Regions from separate parts of the Shewanella sp. 5S214 genome, predicted to be linked through region 1. Evidence: predicted binding sites of a transcription regulator. Region 1 holds the regulator's gene; the other holds the start of a gene.

Region 1 (4,208 bases):
ACGGCGATAGCAATCTGCATCCGCTAAACTTGAACCACCAAACTTATGTAAATGACTTCGCGTCATTACTAACTCCTTAAACAACTAAGACTTTTATTGCGACAGCTATACTTCTAATTTGAAATAAACAGTGTGGCAAGTGCATATTTTCTATTTTACTTTATTTGGCCGGAACCACAGCAAACTTAAACTCGAATTAAGCCAACTCAAGCTGATTTTATCGCAGTAACAGCGGCGAGACCGGCTTGAATATCCGCGAGCAGGTCATCTGCATCTTCAATACCGACAGATAATCTCAGTAAAGTGTCTTTAATACCAGCCTGTTGCCTTGCCTGTGGGTCCATTGCACGGTGAGTCATGGTGGCAGGAACAGCAACTAAACTTTCCACTCCGCCTAAACTTTCAGCAATACTAAACAAAGATAATGCCTGTAAAAAGGCCACCACTTCAGCTTCGCCACCGGTTAATTCAAAACTTAACATAGCGCCAAAACCTTGTTGTTGTTTTGCGGCAATTTCGTGACCCGGATGGTCTTTTAGCCCTGGGTAATACACCTTGGCAACCACATCACTGGCATTGAGTAATTCTACAATTTTTTGCGCATTACGTTGATGCTCACGAATGCGGACTGCCAGCGTTCTTAAGCCACGTAAGGTTAAATAGCTATCAAAAGCAGAACCGGTTAATCCAAGGGTATTTGACCACCAATGTAATAATTCACCCACTTCAGCATCTTTAGCCACCACAGCGCCACCGACCACATCACTGTGACCATTAATGTATTTGGTGGTTGAGTGAATAACGATATCGGCCCCCAACAATAAAGGTTGTTGTAATATTGGCGACAAAAAAGTGTTATCAACCGTCACTAACGCGCCAACCTCATGGCAAGCGATACTGATCGCATTAATATCGACTACCCGCAGTAATGGATTTGATGGCGTTTCTAACCAGACCATTTTGGGATTTTGCGCTATCGCGTTGCCCAGCGCTTGCGCATCAGTTTGATCAACAACCAATAACTTAAATTGACCTTTTTTGGCCAGGTTAGTAAATAAACGGTAACTGCCACCATAACAATCGTGCGGCACAACCAATAAATCATCTGGGCCCAACAAACTGGTCACTAAGGTAATGGCCGCCATACCGGTACATGTCACCACACCAGTTACACCTTGCTCAAGTTTTGCAATCGCCTCACCTAATATACAACGCGTCGGATTACCTGAACGGCTGTAGTCAAACTCGCGAGGATTAGTGTGGCCATCAAATGAATAATTGGTCGATAAATAAATCGGCGGCACAATAGCACCATGTTGTGTGTCTATTTCTATACCCTGGCGAACGGCCAAAGTGGCACTTTGATACTGAGTCATAATTGATTCCTAAAAAGTCACAAACACACAATAGATGTCTAGACGTCCAAATTTACCGAAGAGTTCCCTCCGAGTCAACCAAAATAGACGTTTAGACGTCTAAACATCGAGAAATCTATTTGCATCGGGATTAAATAGTAGCAATAATTTGACTAGAGATTGTAACGGTTTAAAATCTGCAGCGTATTTATCGTTAAGGGTAAGTTAATGACTGAATGGAATGGCGAATATATCAGCCCATATGCCGAACACGGCAAAAAAAATGAACAAGTAAAAAAAATTACGGTTTCTATCCCTTTAAAAGTATTAAAAGTACTGACAGATGAGCGGACGCGTCGCCAGATAAATAATCTGCGCCATGCAACTAACAGTGAACTGCTATGCGAAGCATTTTTGCACGCGTACACAGGTCAACCATTACCTTATGACGGTGATTTATCAAAAGATCAGCCTGATAGCATTCCAAGTGAAGCGAAAAAGTTAATGGATGATATGGGTATCGAATGGGAAGAGCTCGAATAACCTACAGGTTAATGAATCCCTCACCGACTTTAAAACTGCCCATTGATACCAATCCTTATTGAAGTTTGCTCTTTTAGCGAAAATGATTAGCGTGGTATTCGAGGCAGTCTTTTAAAGGCAAAGTTGCTGTACGCCTAAAATAGATCCAATTTCAATGTGGATTGCTATAAGCAGTAATATTTTAAAGAGAAATTATGATGTCATTTATCGATCCAACCACTTTGATACTGGCATCAATTATTGTATTTTTTGGCGCGCTAACCCAAAGCTTAATTGGCTTTGGGTTAGCCGTTGTAGCAAGCCCACTGCTGTATATTGTTAATCCTCAATTAGTTCCCGTTCCTATTATTGCCATGGGTTTTGCAATCTCTGCAATGACCTTGTTTAGAGAGCGCGGCCACCTACAGTTTAATGGATTACAATATGCCTTACTTGGACGTGTTCCAGGAGGATTTTTAGGTGCTGGGTTATTACTGTTTGCACCACAAGCCATACTAGGCTTGGTGATTGCAGCAATCGTGTTTATTGCCGTTATCCTAAGCGTCTTTCGCTTTACCGCACCAATCAATCGCATCAGTTTATTTATCGCTGGGGTATTTTCGGGCATATTTGGCAATATCGCTGCGATCGGCGGCCCACCAATGGCCATTTTACTTGCCGGTCAAGATGCCAGTCAATTTAGGGCGGCGCTATCAGCCTTTTTTGTCTTTAGCTCATTAATCGCATTGGCTATTTTAGCCGTTGTCGGCTTAGTTGAAGTAAAACATTTATGGCTATCACTGCTATTACTCCCCTCAGTCATTGCTGGCTACCTTGTCTCTGGTCGATTAATTGGCCGTGTCGATAAAGAGAAAACCCGGGCTGCGACATTAATATTGTGTAGCATTAGCGCAACAATATTAGTAATAAAGTCGACAATCGCATTAATTTAACGCCACTCACTGATTCTCTTTATCAAATGACCTTCCAATAAACAGGGCTGCGCATTATTTTATGTGGCTGAATCCCTGTCACTAAACGTTAATTTATCCTCTAGCAAACTATTACCCTCTAGACAATAGATCTGCATCACACCAACTCCATTAGATTTTTATCAATTAACTTTTTTTCAATTAGTTTTTTCTCATGGATATGATCTACTTCAAATTAACACTACCCCCTTTTAGGTAACATTATTTACAGCAAAACAATAAATATATGTTGCTAAGGCACCAGCCATAAAAAGCTTTGTAGAGGATAAAATGATGAACATTTACGTTAAAGTTGGTATTGCAATCGCGATTGCATTTTCTCTTGGTAGCCAAGTAATGGCTGCAGAAGGTGGTAACCCTAAAAAAGGTAAACATCTTTATAAAAAAGAATGTAAAGCTTGCCACAGTGCCAATAGTGAAGGCAAAGAGCTCACCCCTATGACCAAAACCATGAGCCAGTGGGATCGCTTTTTCACCCGTGATATGCATAAAGCCAAACCTGCTGTTTTCGAGGCGCTATCAGAAAAAGACTTGAAAGATATTCAACAGTTTTTATATGACCACGCAGCCGATTCAGACCAACCAGCAACCTGTGGCTAAGTCATTACAGCTTAGGGCCTTGTCGTCTTAAGCGTCAACATCAGCCAATAACCAAACTGACAAAATAGTGAGGCTTAGCCTCAGGGATTTTTACACCAAAAATTTGCCACATCAGCTTATACATTTGGCAAGTTTAGGGGGAGAGAAAGATGATGAGAACTCTGATATCAATACTTGTAGCTAATGCGCTTTTCATGAGCGGCGCTAGCTTAGCGGCAGACACCGATGCACAAAAAATTGCCGATCTTAAACAACAACTGGCCACCATTACCGAAGATCTTGACGACTTAAACTCACGGGTTGATAAAACTGAGCGCCATACGGCACTGGACAGAGTGTCCATCACTGGTGACTTTAGAACCAAAGCACACTCATTACATTATCAAAATGTCACATGGAACCCTGCCATGAACGTTAACTTTTCTGATTTTGGCGCGAAAGCCATGTCAGGAGCATTTGGCGATCCAAATAGTGCCACCTCACCATTGGGCCAAATGATGATGGCTAATCCTGATTTAGCCAGCGCGTTTCAAAGCGGTATGCTGCAAGGCATTATGCCAATGGTGTTAGGCCAAAAAACCCAACAAGATATTAATAACGACATATTTTACACTACCCGGTTACGCCTAAACATTGATGCCAAAGTATGGGACAACGTCAGCTTTGCCGGACGCTTAACCATGTTTAAGAGTTGGGGAGACTCAGCTGGGGTTAAAGTATTCGACTCGTGGAACTCATT
Region 2 (4,208 bases), on a different contig from region 1:
ACAGAAAGTTTGATGGCTATTATTGGCGGACTGTCATTTCTTATATGGGGGATCGCCATATTATTATTTGGTCAAATTACCGTTAAATATATTGAACGCGAGATGGCGAAAGAGGGGATATTACCTCCTGAATGGGATAAAGGTATCGGTATGAGATATCCTGCATACGCCAGTATCATTATGCGCCCTAATGCAAAAAGAAACGCTTCCACTGTCGACATCGAGGCGACTAGACGTTTAAGTCGAAAACTTGATTGGTACTTGGCTGTATTCGTTCAGGTTTCTAGCGCTATTTTTTTTACTATTATGTTTACAGCCTATTTTCTATATGGTTCAGAAGACTAATTTGAAAATTATTCTTGTACTACTGGTACTACTGGATATCTTGCAGCTAAAGTGGTGATTAATTTGATCAATGGACTGCATAGGTTCATGGTTGAATAATTTATAAGTGAGATATTGATGTCTGAACTTTCTGTTGAAAATTGGATGGCTATTATTGGTGTTTCAATATTTTTATCTCGGGTATATCAACATTCTTGTTTGGCCGCATTACTGTTAAGCATATTGAACGTGCAATGGCAAAAGAAGGAATAGATCCACCTACATGGGATAAAGGTATTGGTTCGCGAATTGTGGCTTATGCAGGGATAATTGCTTTCCCTAACCTCAAGCGACATGCTTCTCTTGTTAATATAGAGGCAACTAAACGCTTTACCCGGGAAAAAGATAAAAAACTTGCATGGTTGTATATTATTTCCGTGGCTAGCTTTTTTATTGTATTAATAGTTTTTTATTTATTTCTTGAACCCGACAAAATACTACGCTAAGTAACAGTTAACCATTTAGCTCCCATTTGTCTTGATTAGCAATAGCTCTGTTAACAACATCTGATGGTTAAGTTTCTAAATTTTATCTGAGCTTTAATTGCGAAAGTTTATTATTTGATTCAATTGGTTAAAATTATGCCGCAAGCACTGAATTTGTAGGACTAAGAGTGAGGGGTGAGGGGGACTCATGGCAGAACTATCCACAGAAAGCTGGATGGCGGTATTATTTTTTATTGTATTGCTTATATGGGGTATTGCCATATTTTTATTTGGCCGCATTACTATTAAACATCTTGAGCAAGAAATGTTGAAAGAAGGGATAGAGCTCCCAGCTTGGGATAAAGGTATAGGTGTACGAATGGTTGCATACGCTGGGGTTATCGCTTGGCCTAACCTCAAACGTCATGCTTCTCTTGTTAATATTGAAGCAACAAAACGCTTTAGTCGAAGCAAAGACAAAATACTTGCGTGGTTCTACATTATTTCTTCGGTCAGTATTTTTACTCTTGGATTATTTATTTACTATTTATATATCTATAAGAGTTAATAGTGTGACTGGGTTATTGATTTAACATCGATGAGTAATATTATGTACATGCTAACAAAAAAATCTATCCTCTGCCGTTGTTCGAATAGTGTATTTTTGTTTCATTGTTGAAATAAGGACATCCCTCTTATTTCAACAATGTGTCGTAAACTCAAAAATATCAGTGATTTTGATTGATCACATAATAAGCAAAGTACTATTTGTCTCGATGCTATTAGTAAACCAAGTGACAAGTTGGTAGGTTATTTTTTTCTAAATAATTCTGGTGATATTCCTCGGCTATGTGGAATGTTTGTATCGGTACAATTTCAGTCACAATATGACGCTGTCCCCATTTACCGCTGCGTGCTAATGCCAGCTTTGAGGTTTCAGCTTGGGCTTTTTGCTCTTTATCGTGAAAAAATATCGTACTGCGATATTGAGTGCCAATGTCGCCACCCTGCATGTTTAACATGGTCGGGTTATGGTTTTTCCAAAACACATCCAGTAGGTCGTTAAAACTGATCACTTCAGGATCAAATTCAACTTGGACAACTTCAGCATGGCCAGTGGAACCCGTCTTCACTTCTTTATAAGTTGTTGCAGTGTCTTTACCACCCATGTAGCCACACGTTGCGTTACTGACGCCGTCAATTTCACGGAAAAAATATTCAACACCCCAAAAACAGCCTGCACCAAATGTTGCTAACGCCATGACATACCCTTAAAATATATTATAGAAGTCTAGATGGCTGTAATTGTGTTGAATATTGTGATGTTTTGCAAGCAAACTTTTATTAATAAATAAAACTAACATATGCCTGCAATAAAATAGTCTTTGGCTATGATAGAATCTGTGGCAATAGGCATCTTAGTTAACAGCCGTTTACGTCAAGTTTAACTACGCCATATAATAATGAGACAAGGAGTTGATAGTGTTATCTGACCTGATGATAAACCACGATTTTTTAGCCTATACCTTAGCCAATCCGACTCGACTACCAGCAGCGTATGACTTTATGTTAGCCCAACATACTCGGGTTGATGTATTAGATACTGGGGTGATTGTATTTACGCCAACAACTGCCGCTAAAGACATAGTGTTGTCATGTGCCGTGCACGGTAATGAAACTGCGCCAATTGAAATATGCAATCAACTGATTAAAGATTTGCTGACTCAACGTATAGTGGCCAAGCAGCGTGTAATGTTTTTAATCGGTAATCCCGCTGCGATCATTAATAAAACCCGTTTTATTGATGAAAACATGAATCGCCTATTTAGCGGTGCGCATTCAAAGGGCGAGGGTTTAACTCACCCAGAGCGCCATCGAGCTAAAGCGTTAGAGCAATACGTGGCTGACTTTTTCAATGCCAATAGCGACAATCAACGCATTCATTACGACTTACATACTGCAATCCGTGCTTCAAAGCATGAAAAGTTTGCCATTTACCCATACCGTCCAGGTCGTGCTTTTAGCGGCGAGCAAATTATGTTTTTGGCGGCATGTGGTGTTGATACCATATTATTCCATCATGAACCGACAACTACGTTTAGCTACTACTCCTCAGAGCAATTTCAAGCAGATGCATTTACCGTTGAATTAGGAAAAGTGATGCCATTTGGTCAAAACGACATGAGTCGTTTTGACCAAACTCATACTATGCTTGAAAAACTGATTACTGAGCCTCAGTTAGCGCCTGTTGAGTTTGACGCAAGTAAGGTCAACTTGTATAAGGTGTCTAGGTCGATTAATAAACATTTCGATGACTTTGAATTTAGCTTTGCTGGTGATGCAGAAAACTTCAGTGCCTTTACTCTGGGGGCTGTGTTAGCGACAGAAGGTGGTAAAGCGATCACCGTCGAACAGCCACAAGAGGCCATTGTATTTCCGAATGCAAATGTACCCATTGGACAGCGTACAGTGCTATGTTTAGTACCTGCACCGAACGAGTCAATCTTATAGTCGTAAAGCAATATATACATGTCAATCGTGAGTAAAATACGTTTACAGTGAGAGTAAGTATTGATAGGTAGTTTACGTTAACGTAATGTCTACTCGCATAGTATAAATAAAGCCATGTTTATGTTGAACATGGCTTAACAATAACAAGAGCATAATATGAGCAACGCACCACTGACCAATGAAACAGTGCACCGTGTCAGCTTCTTAGACAAAGCGTCATTGCACATCCCCATTTTGCGTATTTTGCAAGCTGATGGCACCACATATGAAAATGCGGTTTTACCAGTAATCGACAAGGCTCTGGCCGAAAAAATATTTGATACCTGTGTTTTTACACGAGTATTAGACGAGCGTATGTTGGGTGCGCAACGTCAAGGACGAATTAGTTTTTACATGACCTGTACCGGTGAAGAAGCCTCAATTATCGGCAGCACAGCAGCGCTGGATAAAGACGACGTCATTTTGGCTCAATATCGCGAACACGCCTCATTGCGTTATCGTGGATTTAGTACTGAACAATTTATGAATCAAATGTTCAGTAACGAGAAAGATTTAGGTAAAGGTCGCCAAATGCCGATCCATTACGGCAGCCGTGAACTCAATTACCAAACCATTTCGTCACCACTGGCAACGCAAATTCCGCAGGCGACTGGTGTTGCTTATGGAATGAAGTTACAAGGCAAGCGTAATGTTGCCATTTGTTATTTTGGTGAAGGCGCTGCATCAGAAGGTGACTTCCATGCTGGTTTGAATATGGCCGCAGTACTCAAGTCTCCTACCATCTTTTTCTGTCGCAACAATGGTTATGCTATTTCTACCCCAACTGAAGAGCAATTTGCCGGTAACGGTATTGCCAGTCGCGGCGTAGGTTACGGTATGCATACCATA

The links. The regulator MetJ, encoded in region 1, represses methionine synthesis genes. The targets are predictions, from matches to a motif close to TAGACGTCTAGACGTCTA.
Region 2: msrA (peptide-methionine (S)-S-oxide reductase MsrA) is a predicted target of MetJ. The motif match lies at 2,094-2,111, and genes of this name have one in related genera.

Annotation. Positions count from the first base shown of each region.
Region 1 is NZ_JBGOOV010000004.1:183,926-188,133, reverse strand. Features, by position in the region: gene ACED29_RS04230 (bifunctional aspartate kinase/homoserine dehydrogenase II) at 1-66, opposite strand, end outside; gene metB (cystathionine gamma-synthase) at 207-1,376, opposite strand; gene metJ (met regulon transcriptional regulator MetJ) at 1,584-1,898, shown strand; gene ACED29_RS04215 (sulfite exporter TauE/SafE family protein) at 2,093-2,830, shown strand; gene ACED29_RS04210 (cytochrome c) at 3,140-3,469, shown strand; gene ACED29_RS04205 (DUF3373 domain-containing protein) at 3,622-4,208, shown strand, end outside.
Region 2 is NZ_JBGOOV010000023.1:10,819-15,026, reverse strand. Features, by position in the region: gene ACED29_RS15095 (hypothetical protein) at 1-345, shown strand, start outside; gene ACED29_RS15090 (hypothetical protein) at 463-597, shown strand; gene ACED29_RS15085 (hypothetical protein) at 579-830, shown strand; gene ACED29_RS15080 (hypothetical protein) at 1,018-1,377, shown strand; gene msrA (peptide-methionine (S)-S-oxide reductase MsrA) at 1,592-2,071, opposite strand; gene astE (succinylglutamate desuccinylase) at 2,292-3,320, shown strand; gene ACED29_RS15065 (thiamine pyrophosphate-dependent dehydrogenase E1 component subunit alpha) at 3,477-4,208, shown strand, end outside.